3 regions of the Bacillus cereus group sp. BfR-BA-01383 genome follow, and region 1 is predicted to be linked to each of the others. Evidence: predicted binding sites of a transcription regulator. Region 1 holds the regulator's gene; each other region holds the start of a gene.

Region 1 (4,299 bases):
TATAATTAACCGATAACCGCTAAAATGTCACTTTCACGTAAAATCAAGTACTCTTTACCTTCGTATTTCACTTCAGTACCTGCATATTTTGAGAAGATGATAAGATCACCTGCTGCTACCTCTAAAGCAACACGCTCACCATTTTCAAGCACTCGACCAGTACCTGCTGCAACTACTTTACCCTCTTGTGGTTTTTCTTTTGCAGTGTCTGGTAATACAATACCACTTGCTGTTTTTTCTTCTGCTTGAACAAGCTCAATTACAACGCGATCACCTAATGGCTTTAGCATGAACAATAACCTCCTCATTTTGTTATGTAAATTTTATTTATTAGCACTCAAGTCACCCGAGTGCTAACACACTTATAATAATAAATAATCTCAATTTCTTTTGCAAGTAAAAAAATCATAATTTTTTCGCAAATTACTATATATACTTTTCTATATAAAATCCTTCTTCTACTACCTTTACTATATGAATCGTTGTTTCCACCACTCGTATGTTACAATATGAAAGACACCCTAAGTTGTTTTCGCTACACACACAACTTTTTCCTGTCTTCTATTTTAATTTCAAATACAGATTTACAAAAAAATCATAATTCGAATGAAAGTTTATATGATAGGTAGCATATTTACATGTTATCCTACTTTATCTCATACACTAGAGTTAGAAAGGATGGTTAAACCATTTGAAGAAACAATATTGGTGGGTTATCGTTACATACATTTTAATGCAGTTATCTGGAATTGTTGGATTACCATTACTCTTAAAAACAGGTCTCTATGATAATAGAGGATTTACCACCGAGGAAAAGGGACAAATCATAACTGGCCATTGGGCGATTATTAGCTTTTTCATTGCATTATGCGTTGTACTTTGGTTACTCAGAACAGACATTCGCGATCGACATTTAGATAAAATGCGCTCTACTGTTCCAGCTACAATTGGATGGATTTTTATCGGGTTCTTCTTAGCATTTTTCTCACAAAGTATCGCTGGTATGATTGAAATGTATTTACTGGACATTAAGCCTGGATCTGAAAATACAGCAAGGCTGATGGACATAGCAAGAACCACACCTTGGTTCCTTATTGTTGTATCTATAATCGGACCTATCTTAGAAGAAATCGTATTTAGAAAAATTTTATTTGGTACACTTTATAAGAAGTTTAACTTCTTTATTGCCGCTATCATTAGTTCTCTTGTATTTGCGGCGATTCATTTTGATTTTACTCACTTATTGGTATACACTGCTATGGGGCTCGTATTCGCCTTTTTATATGTAAAAACGAAGCGTATTATCGTTCCAATTGCAGCTCATGTTTTGATGAATACACTCGTTGCAGTCGCTCAAATTGCAGTAAGCAATGAGCAAATTCAAGAAATGATTAAAGAAGCTGAGAAAATGCAAGGCTTTATCGGAGGATTTTTAGTATGAGAAACTCACCATTGTTCATGGCTGCATTGTACTTCCTTCTTGGATGTATCTTTACACGTTTCGCCATTACGAACGTAACAGATACAATCTGGAATATGTGGACAATACTATTTGCAGTGATGGCAACAATTGATTTTAATTTGGCACTTCGCCTTATATTAGTCAAATTCACAAAGAAAAAACAATAATAAAACGCAGAGGTCGCTTCCTCTGCGTTTTATTGTGGATAATTTTTCAAAAAGTAAACAAGTGTTTGTAACTCTACAGCTAAATCAATATGATGAATTCTTATATTTTCTGACACATTTAAGCGTGCTGGTGTAAAATTTAAAATACCATGCACGTTCGTTTCTGCCAATCTATCTGCCACAGATTGTGCTACTGTAGCCGGTACTGTTAATATTGCCACTTGTATATCAGTTGATAAACGTTCTTCTAATTCATCTAAATGATATACAGGAATGCCCCCGATTTCTGTTCCAACTTTCTCTTCACTAACGTCAAATGCCATCTCAATTTTTGTATTATTGTTTTTCGTGAAATTATAATGTAAGAAAGCGGTCCCTAAATTACCTACTCCAATAAGTGCTACACGTGTTATATCATCTTGGTCGAGTGTTTCACGGAAAAATGATAATAAATAATTTACGTTATATCCATACCCTTTTTTCCCTAACGCTCCAAAATATGAAAAATCTCTTCGAATAGTTGCGGAATCAACCTTTACCGCTTCACTCAATTCGGCTGATGAAACACGTTGCTTACCAGAAAGAGATAAGTTTTGGATAAATCGATAGTATAGAGGCAATCGTTTGGCAGTGGCTTGTGGAATTTTTTGCTGATCCATATAACCTCTCCTCTCTTCCTATCTTTATTCATATACTTGAATCAAATACAGAAGTTTAGCACTCATGAATTTCCTTGTATAATAAAGAGAAGAAGTATTCTCTCTTTATTTTAAACTATACACTATTTTTAGTATGATTGAGAAATATAAACATGGCAAAGTTAAGAAATTATTTGAGGTGAAAACATTGATTTTATTACAAGTAAACGGACTTTCGAAATTATACGGTGCAGAAACGATTCTTGCAAACATAAAATTGGAAGTACAAACGAAAGATCGTATCGCATTAGTCGGACGAAATGGGGCCGGAAAATCTACATTATTAAAAATAATAGCTGGTGAGCTATCTCATGATGGTGGTGAAATTATAAAACCGAAAGATGTCTCAATGGGGTATTTAGCTCAAAATACCGGATTAGAAACGTCTTTAACAATTTGGGATGAAATGTTAACCGTCTTTACACATTTACAGCAAATGGAGACAAAACTTCGAAGGCTAGAGCAAGAGATGGGAAAAGAAGAAAACTTTTCGAATGCGGCTACATACGAAAAATTATTAGCTGATTATGACCAACTACAATTAGATTATAAAGATCAAGGTGGCTATCAGTACGAAGCAGATATTCGTTCAATTTTAAGCGGCCTTGGTTTTCCAGTTGAAACGCACCAGACGACGATTTCTACATTAAGCGGTGGGCAAAAAACACGATTAGCTCTTGGTAAATTATTATTAACGAAACCAGACTTACTTATTTTAGACGAGCCTACAAACCATTTAGACATCGAAACATTAACATGGCTTGAACAATATTTACAAGGTTATCCTGGTGCGATACTAATCGTTTCCCATGACCGTTATTTCTTAGACAAACTCGTTACACAAGTATATGAAATTTCGAATAAAGAGAGTAGACGATTTGTTGGTAACTACAGTAAATATTTAGATTTAAAATCAGCTTTATACGAGCAAGAAATGAAACGTTACGAAAAACAACAAGATGAAATCGCCAAGCTTGAAGACTTCGTTCAAAAAAATATAGCTCGTGCATCTACGACAAAACGTGCGCAAAGCCGTCGTAAACAATTGGACCGAATGGAATTATTAACAAGACCATTAGGCGATTCTAAGTCAGCATCCTTCCACTTCGATATCGAAAAACAAAGTGGGAATGATGTTTTACAAGTAAAAGATGCAGCCATTGGCTATGATGGAGAACCTATTATTGAACATGTAACTATGCGCTTAACTCGCGGAGATAGTGTTGCCTTAGTTGGACCTAACGGAATTGGAAAATCTACATTATTAAAATCCATTGTGAATAAGTTACAACTCTTACACGGAGATGTTGCTTTCGGTTCAAATGTATCTGTTGGTTATTATGATCAGGAACAAGCAAACTTAACATCTTCTAAACGCGTGTTAAATGAACTATGGGATGAATATCCACTGCAACCTGAAAAAGAGATCCGCACTATACTCGGCAACTTCTTATTCACAGGGGATGATGTATTAAAACCAGTATCTTCTCTTAGTGGTGGACAAAAAGCTCGATTAGCTCTCGCAAAACTTATGATGCAAAAATCAAATTTATTAATTCTCGATGAACCTACGAACCATCTTGATTTAAATAGTAAAGAGATTTTGGAGAATGCTTTAATTGATTATCCAGGGACTCTTCTATTCGTCTCACATGACCGCTACTTTATTAATCGTGTAACAACAACTGTTATTGAGTTATCAACAGAAGGTGCACAGGAATATTTAGGGGATTACGATTACTACGTTGAAAAGAAAAACGAAATGATTGAACGTGCAGAGCTTGAACAGCAAGAAAATGACACACCTGTTCAAAAGGTGGTTGCACAAGAAAAGTTAAATTATCTAGAAGAAAAAGAGCGTAAAAAACTAGAGCGTCAACGCACTAGAAAAATTGAAGAACTGGAACAAAATATCGTAGAATTTGAAGAAGAAATTGCTACGTTAGAAGATCAGCTTTGCTTACCAGAAATA
Region 2 (4,299 bases), on a different contig from region 1:
CTGTTGTGGAAACAACAAACGACCGTTTACGTGAAGATATTCAAAAAGTAATCGTTGAAAACGGTGGGGGACCTATTATATTATCAGCAGATGAACGTTTTGATTCCTATGGATTGACTTCTTTATTTAAAGAAGAGCTTCCAAAGCAAAATGTTGAAGTAAATGTATGGGATCCTGAGAAAACAGAAGAGAATATGCGTATAGCGGAAAAAGCGAATATTGGAATCGCATTTAGTGATTATACTTTAGCTGAATCTGGTACGATTGTTGTACAAAGTCATAAAGGACAAGGGCGTTCTTTACACTTTTTACCGACTGTATACTTTGCTATTATTCCACGTGAAACACTTGTACCTCGTATTACGCAAGCAGTTCAGGATATGAACTCACGTATAGAAAATGGCGAAGCAGTTGCATCTTGTATTAACTTTATAACAGGACCAAGTAACTCTGCAGATATTGAAATGAATCTTGTTGTCGGAGTTCACGGACCATTAAAAGCAGTATATTTCATCGTATAAAATAGGGGAAAGCAGGCCGGAAAACGGCCTGCTTTTTTTATAGAATAAAGATAATATGAAGTAGAAGTTCTCTCCTTTTTTTGCTATGTTCTTTTGGAAAGGAGAGGAAGGGATGTTCACTTATGTATATGCATTGTTAGTGGGTATGGTGTTTGGTTCTTTTTTTATGGTAATCGCAATGAGGGTTCCTGTAGGTGAATCTATTATTACACCGCGTTCGCATTGTCACTACTGCAAGTATACGTTACAGCCGAAAGAACTGATTCCAATCATTTCATTTTATATGCAGAAAGGGCGTTGTACGAATTGTAAAAGAAAAATCTCAAGTTTGTACACAGTATTTGAATTTGTTACAGGAAGTTTATTTTTTCTTACTGTATATGTAATTGGAATAGAACAGGAGCTCATTATCATTTTATCGCTCTTTTCTTTACTGCTTATTATTTCAGTTACAGATTTAGTATATATGTTAATACCTAACCGTATTTTAATTGGGTTTGCTTTTTTGCTTATTTTAGAATGTATTTTTGTACCGTTAGTTACCTGGATAGATAGTATAGCTGGCTGTGGAACCATTTTTATTTTGTTATATTGTGTGCAAAGGATTTATCCAGAGGGTCTTGGCGGAGGTGATGTGAAATTACTTTCGTTACTTGGGTTTGTAGTAGGAGTGAAAGGGAGTTTTATGATTTTATTTTTATCATCTTGCTTTAGTCTTTGTTTTTTCGGGATTGGTATCGTATTAAAACGTATAGAAGCAAGAAAGCCCATTCCATTTGGACCTTTTATTAGTCTGGGAGCAATATGTTATGTGTTAGTTACATATTCAAAATAGAAGGGAATTAGAAAATGAATGTGTATATGGATGATCAAAGAAGTTGTCCGTTCGGATATGTATTGGCGACTACGGTAGAATCTGCGTTACAATTTGTTCGGAGTAATAAGGTAAACATCCTTTCTCTTGACTATAACATGGGATGGAGGCAAAAGAGCGGATTAGATTTTGTAGAAGCCTTTTGTACAGAAGGTTTAGATCTTAATGAAATTCATCTGCATACAAATGATGTCATCGGTATGTATCAGATGAAGCAGAGAATTGAGAAGGGAAAAGAGCAAGGAGAAATTGATCCTCATATTGTCGTTAAATATGTAGGGAGCTAAAAACTCCAAAGTGATACTTTGGAGTTTTTAATGTTTCATATGTGCTTGTAAAGGAATGATTTCCTCTGTTGGAACTGCTGCTAATTCAGTTTCTTCCTGTTTAACAGTAGGTGCTTTCTTTGTTAAGTAATGATAAACCATACCGACAAATACGGATCCGCCAATAATGTTACCGATTGTAACTGGAATTAAGTTATGAATAGCCCCAGCGAAAGTAATTGTATCAGGATGTGGTGAAACTAAAGATAAGGCAAACAATGACAAGTTTGCAATGCTATGCTCATAGCCAGATAAGAAGAATGTGAAAACAAGCATCATTATCATCAATATTTTTGCTGTATCACCTTTTACTTGAGAAGGTAAGAAGCAGGCAAGACATACGAGCCAGTTACATAAAATCGCTTTAAAGAATAATTGCATTGTAGGTGTGTTCATTTTTCCTTCAACGACTGTATTCATTAAATGACCGTGATCGATTGCTCCGAAAATGCTAGTTGCGTAAAATAGTAAGGCAAAGAATAAAGCGCCAGCTAAGTTACCTGCATAACAAGCAACCCAGTTACGAAGTGTATCAGAAATCGTTGTTTCTTTTCGTAAAGTTGCCACTGTGAAATACATTGTATTTCCAGTAAATAATTCAGCACCGCCATATATAATAAGTACGAGGGCAATTCCGAAAAACATGGACTCAGCTAAATAGGTTGCTGGTGAATCTACAATGTGAAAAAAGTTACCTAATTTAAAACATAGTACAATAATAAAACCGATATAAATACCAGCAAGTGCAGCACGAATGAAATATTGCATTGGGTTTGTATCTATCATTTGCTTTTTGCTCTTAGCCAGTTTGACAACATAATCTAATCCTTGTTCTAGCATGAGTAATACGCTCCTTTAGTACATCATCTATAAATACTCCTTATATGAATAAAGTACATGGATTTGTTCTCGTTTTCAATAAGTTTGTTCAATATTTCACAAAAAGGACATACATCCGCAAGGGGAGCGCTTACAATAGGTAGTATAATGGAAATTTTTCTAAAAATAGAGAGGGATTGAAATGAGTGAAAAAGAAAAAGCGCTGTGATTACAGCGCTTTTTCGTCTAAATTCTTTTCTACTTTTACTTCTACTTCTTTTGAGAAGAACCAACCGCAAACTGCAATTCCAACTAATACGCCCCAGAATGTAAGCTTCCATGGAGTAGATTCTGGGAATGAGTGCGGAAGGACACCTAAAGCAGGGTGTGCTAGCGTATACACTGCTAATTTCACACCAACCCAACCTACAATTAAGAATGCTGCAGTTTCAAGTCCTGGTTTACGTTTTAATATTTGTACGAAAGCAGATGCTGCAAATCGCATAATAACTAATCCGATAAGTCCACCTGTAAAGATAACGATAAATTGACCTGTATCAAGACTACCAATCGTACCTAACCCTGTTTTCGGTAAAGTCATTGCTAATGCAACAGCAGCTAAAATTGAATCAACTGCGAAGGCGATATCAGCAACTTCGACTTTAAATACAGTCCACCAAAAGTTTTCTTGTTTTTTCTCTGTTTCTTTTTCTTCTGTTTCTTCAGGTGCATTCTTTTTAACATACGTTTTAAATAAATGATTCCCCGCGATAAACATAAGATAAATCGCACCAATTGCTTGCACTTGCCATACATCGACTAGGAACGAAATCATAAATAGTGATCCGAAGCGGAAAACAAATGCCCCTGCTAATCCATAAAATAGTGCTTTCTTTCGTTTTTCTTCTGGTAAATGTTTTACCATAATTGCAAGAACGAGAGCGTTATCAGCCGCTAAAATCCCCTCTAGTGCAATTAGGATGAGTAATACCCAACCATACTCCAATAATAATGATACATCCATGTACATTCTCCTCTCATTTCTCTAAGTACTAAACAAGTGAAGAAATTCCCCATTGTTTAGCTTCCCCATACTCCTGCGCATCAACGGTGGAAGGCTTTGGTAAAAAACAAAAAAGACCTCTGCCGTTGATAGGCAAAGGTCTTGCTAGACATATGTAATGAAAATGCCAACAAAGCCGGAAGAACTAAGTTCTACGTAATGACGACTTTGTTTCCAAGAAATCGTTCTTGGACGCTACTCCCCTTTGGAGATATGCTGTTGTACTCTCATTATATGGATAATTTATACGGTTGTCAACCTGTTAAAATATCTTCATTCGGATATTTTATTTTTCGGTTCTTTTTACGTGCAAATGAAAAAGCCAATGTTAAAGGTCCCATTTTTCCAAAGAACATCATAAAGATAATAATAGCTTTTCCGATAATTGTTAAGTGTGGTGTTAAATTCATACTGAGGCCGACAGTACCAAATGCTGAAAATACTTCGAAAGCACTCATCAATAGAGGAACACGTTCAGTAATACTCAAAATTAAAATAGCAAAAAAGATAAATGAAATGGAAATAATAGTAATAGTTAATGATTTGACAATGAGAGTATCTTTAATGGATTTTTTAAACACGACAATATCATCTTGTTCTTGTAAAAATTTAAATACCCCAAAAAACATGATTAAAAATGTTGTTAACTTAATTCCACCACCGGTTGAAGCACTACCAGCACCAATAAACATAAGG
Region 3 (4,299 bases), on a different contig from region 1:
GCTAACTGTTATACCGCCTCCAGAAGCTTCAATAAATGGAAGGTAACATGTCACATCCTGCATCACTTCTTCAACTGTTATTTCTTTACCTTTACCGATCTCCCATGTATCAGCATTATGACAATATTGACAACGTAATAAACACCCTTGTGTAAATATGACATAACGAATACCTGGGCCATCAACAGTACCACAAGACTCTACAGAATGTATTCTTCCTTTTACCATGTTACTTCCTCCTTTATTGAAACAGCCTCCCTCCGCTATATATTAAAAGCGGAGGAACACTTTTTTTACTTACATGCTTTCATGCATTGTACGGTTAATTACATCAATTTGTTGTTCACGAGTTAATTTAATAAAGTTAACAGCGTAACCAGATACACGAATTGTTAATTGTGGATATTTTTCAGGGTGCTCCATTGCATCCATTAAAGTTTCACGATTAAATACGTTAATATTTAAGTGATGTCCTTCTTTTATTGCATACCCATCAAGCATAGATACTAAGTTGCGTACTTGTACATCATCTTCTTTACCAAGTGCTTTTGGAATAATAGAGAATGTATTAGAAATACCATCTTGTGCATCTTCGTATGGTAATTTAGCTACAGATAATAATGATGCTAATGCACCTTTCGTATCACGGCCATGCATTGGGTTTGCACCTGGTGCAAATGGTTCTCCAGTACGGCGACCATCTGGAGTGTTACCAGTTTTCTTACCGTATACAACGTTAGAAGTAATCGTTAAGATTGACATTGTATGAACAGAATTTCTATATGTTTTATGTTTACGAAGTTTATTCATAAATGTTTTCACAAGATTTACTGCGATTTCATCTACACGATCATCGTTGTTACCGTATTTAGGGAAATCTCCTTCGATTTCAAAGTCCACTGCAATACCATTTTCATCACGAATTGGTTTTACTTTTGCGTATTTAATTGCACTTAAAGAGTCTGCTACTACAGATAGACCCGCGATACCTGTTGCCATTGTACGAAGAACATTTGTATCATGAAGTGCCATTTCAATACGTTCATAGCTATATTTATCGTGCATGTAGTGGATAACATTTAATGTGTTTAAATATAGACCTGCTAACCATTCCATTGTCATATCAAACTTGTGCATAACTTCTTCATAATCTAATACTTCAGAAGTAATTGGTGCGTATTCAGGACCAACTTGTGCTTTTGACTTTTCATCTTTACCACCGTTAACCGCATATAGTAATGCTTTTGCTAAGTTTGCACGTGCCCCGAAGAACTGCATTTGTTTACCGATTCTCATTGCAGATACACAACAAGCAATACCGTAGTCATCACCATAGTCTGGACGCATAATGTCATCATTTTCGTATTGAATTGCTGATGTTTTAATAGACATTTTCGCACAGTAGTTTTTAAAGTTTTGCGGTAATTGTTTAGACCAAAGAACTGTTAAGTTTGGTTCTGGTGCTGGTCCTAAATTATCTAATGTATGCAAGAAACGGAATGAGTTCTTCGTTACTAACGGACGACCATCTAACGCCATACCACCGATAGATTCAGTTACCCAAGTTGGATCACCAGAGAATAATTCATTATAATCAGGTGTTCTTGCGAATTTCACAAGACGTAGTTTCATAATGAAGTGATCCACAATTTCTTGTACTTCTTCTTCTGTTAAAGTACCATTTGCTAAATCTCTTTCAATGTAAATATCTAAGAATGTAGAAGTACGTCCAAGACTCATTGCAGCTCCGTTTTGCTCTTTAATCGCTGCCAGGTATGCGAAGTATAACCATTGGAATGCTTCTTGTGTATTTGTAGCTGGCTTAGAAATATCGAATCCATGAGAAGCGGCCATCTGTTTTAACTCTTGAAGTGCACGCATTTGCTCAGATAATTCTTCGCGTAAACGCATTGTCTCTTCGCTCATTACACCGCCAGTTAAATTAAAATCAGCTTTTTTCGCTTCAATTAAATGATCTATACCATATAATGCTACGCGGCGATAATCACCGATAATACGTCCACGTCCGTATGCATCTGGTAGACCAGTAATAACGCCTGATTTACGAGCCGCTTTCATTTCTGGTGTATATGCATCAAATACACCTTGGTTATGAGTTTTACGCCAGTCTCTGAAAATCTTACTAAGTTCTTTATCCATTTCGTATCCATAAGATTCACAAGCTTGTTCCGCCATACGAATACCACCATATGGTTGTAAAGAACGTTTAAATGGTTTATCAGTTTGGAAACCGACTACTTTTTCAATATCTTTATTTAAATATCCTGGTTCATGTGATGTAATAGAAGAAACAATTTTTGTATCCATATCAAGAACGCCACCGTTTTCACGTTCTTTCGTTGTTAAATCCATTACTTGATCCCAAAGTTGTTTCGTTGCTTCAGTTGCTCCCGCTAAGAAAGATTCGTCTCCTTCAAAAACGTTTACATTATTTAAAATGAAATCGCGAACATCAATCTCTGCTTTCCATTTTTCACCTTTAAAGTTTTCCCATGCGTTTTTAACATTTTCTAATACTTGAGTCATCCTAATCTCCTCCATTTTTGATTAGTACAGGACTAAGATTTTTTATATAACAGCTTACACACTTAGAATACTACTTTTTTACGAAAGTGAACGAAATAGTTGTGACATGTTTGTGAAACGTTGAGCAAACTACTATATACATAGTGTTAACTTCATTTAAAAGTCTTGAAAATTAACCCTTTTCTTAATTGTATTTTTGGGGTACCCTTATATACGAGTCCTATTTTGTAATATAAGAATAATATCCATTGTAGAGCTGTAATACTCTTATCTCCTAATCTGTTATATTTTTTATAACAGAACAAAAAAGTGTACATATGTTGTACACTTTTTTTGTGATAGGTAAGGCATACATTTTCTAGAACATATTCATTATTTTTGTATTACATTAATTAATAATCTTGGATGTATTTCCTCAGCACGAAAAAAAGGCTATCCAAAAGGACAGCCTTCTACACTTCTATATTTCGCAACATCGTATAGATGTCGTTATTCACTTTACCAAATGATTTAATGTTGTTTTGAATATTAGATAATAAAACAACATATACACTTCCATTTTTACTAAATCCATTTAAACAATTCCAACCTGGCATTACACCGTGATTCGAATAACTTCCCGGATCGACATACCATCCGAACCCGTAATCTTTTTTCACAGCTGTAAACATTTGATCATAACTTTCTTTAGAAATTAGCTTTCCAGAGTACAACGCTTCATTAAATAAATATAAATCATGCGCACTCGTATATATATCACCACAACCATATAGTTGTGACATGCTCGGAATATTAGGTGTTGTCATATTGTTATTTACTATTTTATAACCCGTTGATGGGAACCTAGTTTGTTCTAACTCTTTACCAAAGCCAGAATGTTTCATACCCGCAGTAGCAAAAATATGCTGTTTAATATATTCTTCTAACGGTTGTCCACTTACTTTCTCAGCAATGTAAGCGAGTATAGAATAGTTCGAATCGGAATACTTCCATTTCTCTCCTGGACTCCCAATACGCTTTTGGTTTCCTATCCGCTTTATCAATTCTTCATGAGGAATATCCTCTGTTCCTTGCTCATATTCAGGAATTCCTGATGTATGTGTTAGTAAATGTTTTAACTGGATACTACTACCTTGAGGGAAATCTGGAATATACTTTGCAATCGTATCTTCTACTTGTAATTTATTTTGATCTTTCAATTGCATAATAGCAGTCGCTACAAATGCCTTAGAAATAGAACCAATATAAAAAGTTGTCTCTGAATTATTCGGTACTTGCTTCTCTTTATTTGCCATACCGTATCCTTTATTCAAAAGAACTTTTCCGTTCTTCACAATAACTGCTGTCCCACTAAATCCTGTGTTTTGTAAATATTGATCCAATTGAGCGTTTTCATTAATTTCTTGAGGTGGTCCCTCAGCAGGCTCCTCTATAGCTTGCGCTTGCTTCAATTGTTCTTCCTGCTCTTTTTGTTTTTGTGCTTCTTGCTTCTTTTTTTCTTCTTCTTTCTTTTCTAGCTCTTCTTGTTTTTTCATTTCTGCTGCAGCTTTTAAAGTTTCTTCTTTCTTATTATGCGCAACAATTTTTGTATACATGAAATATACAATTGAAAATAGTAAGACGAAAATGATTGTTCTTTTTATGTATACAATCGGCCGACGTGCTTTTCCATTCGTATTATTTTTTTCCTGATCCATGATTACTTTTTTCCCCTTATTTACCGATAATTTAATTCCACTACACAAGATTCAT

The links. The regulator Rex, encoded in region 1, represses fermentation and respiration genes when NADH is low (regulators of the CRP and FNR family bind a similar motif). The targets are predictions, from matches to a motif close to TTGTGAAATATTTCACAA.
Positions count from the first base shown of each region.
Region 2: the regulator Rex is predicted to act here: its motif matches at 2,646-2,663, upstream of MR065_RS05105 (formate/nitrite transporter family protein).
Region 3: the regulator Rex is predicted to act here: its motif matches at 2,658-2,675, upstream of pflB (formate C-acetyltransferase).

Region 1 is NZ_JAKUFP010000055.1:8,540-12,838, forward strand. Features, by position in the region: gene groES (co-chaperone GroES) at 6-290, opposite strand; gene MR065_RS25635 (CPBP family intramembrane glutamic endopeptidase) at 692-1,441, shown strand; gene MR065_RS25640 (YdiK family protein) at 1,438-1,629, shown strand; gene MR065_RS25645 (redox-sensing transcriptional repressor Rex) at 1,659-2,288, opposite strand; gene MR065_RS25650 (ABC-F family ATP-binding cassette domain-containing protein) at 2,476-4,299, shown strand, end outside.
Region 2 is NZ_JAKUFP010000003.1:235,309-239,607, forward strand. Features, by position in the region: gene MR065_RS05090 (LutC/YkgG family protein) at 1-521, shown strand, start outside; gene MR065_RS05095 (prepilin peptidase) at 634-1,356, shown strand; gene MR065_RS05100 (cyclic-phosphate processing receiver domain-containing protein) at 1,371-1,682, shown strand; gene MR065_RS05105 (formate/nitrite transporter family protein) at 1,710-2,561, opposite strand; gene MR065_RS05110 (TerC family protein) at 2,770-3,564, opposite strand; gene MR065_RS05115 (TrkH family potassium uptake protein) at 3,858-4,299, opposite strand, start outside.
Region 3 is NZ_JAKUFP010000029.1:25,844-30,142, reverse strand. Features, by position in the region: gene pflA (pyruvate formate-lyase-activating protein) at 1-228, opposite strand, end outside; gene pflB (formate C-acetyltransferase) at 298-2,547, opposite strand; gene MR065_RS20965 (serine hydrolase domain-containing protein) at 3,000-4,244, opposite strand.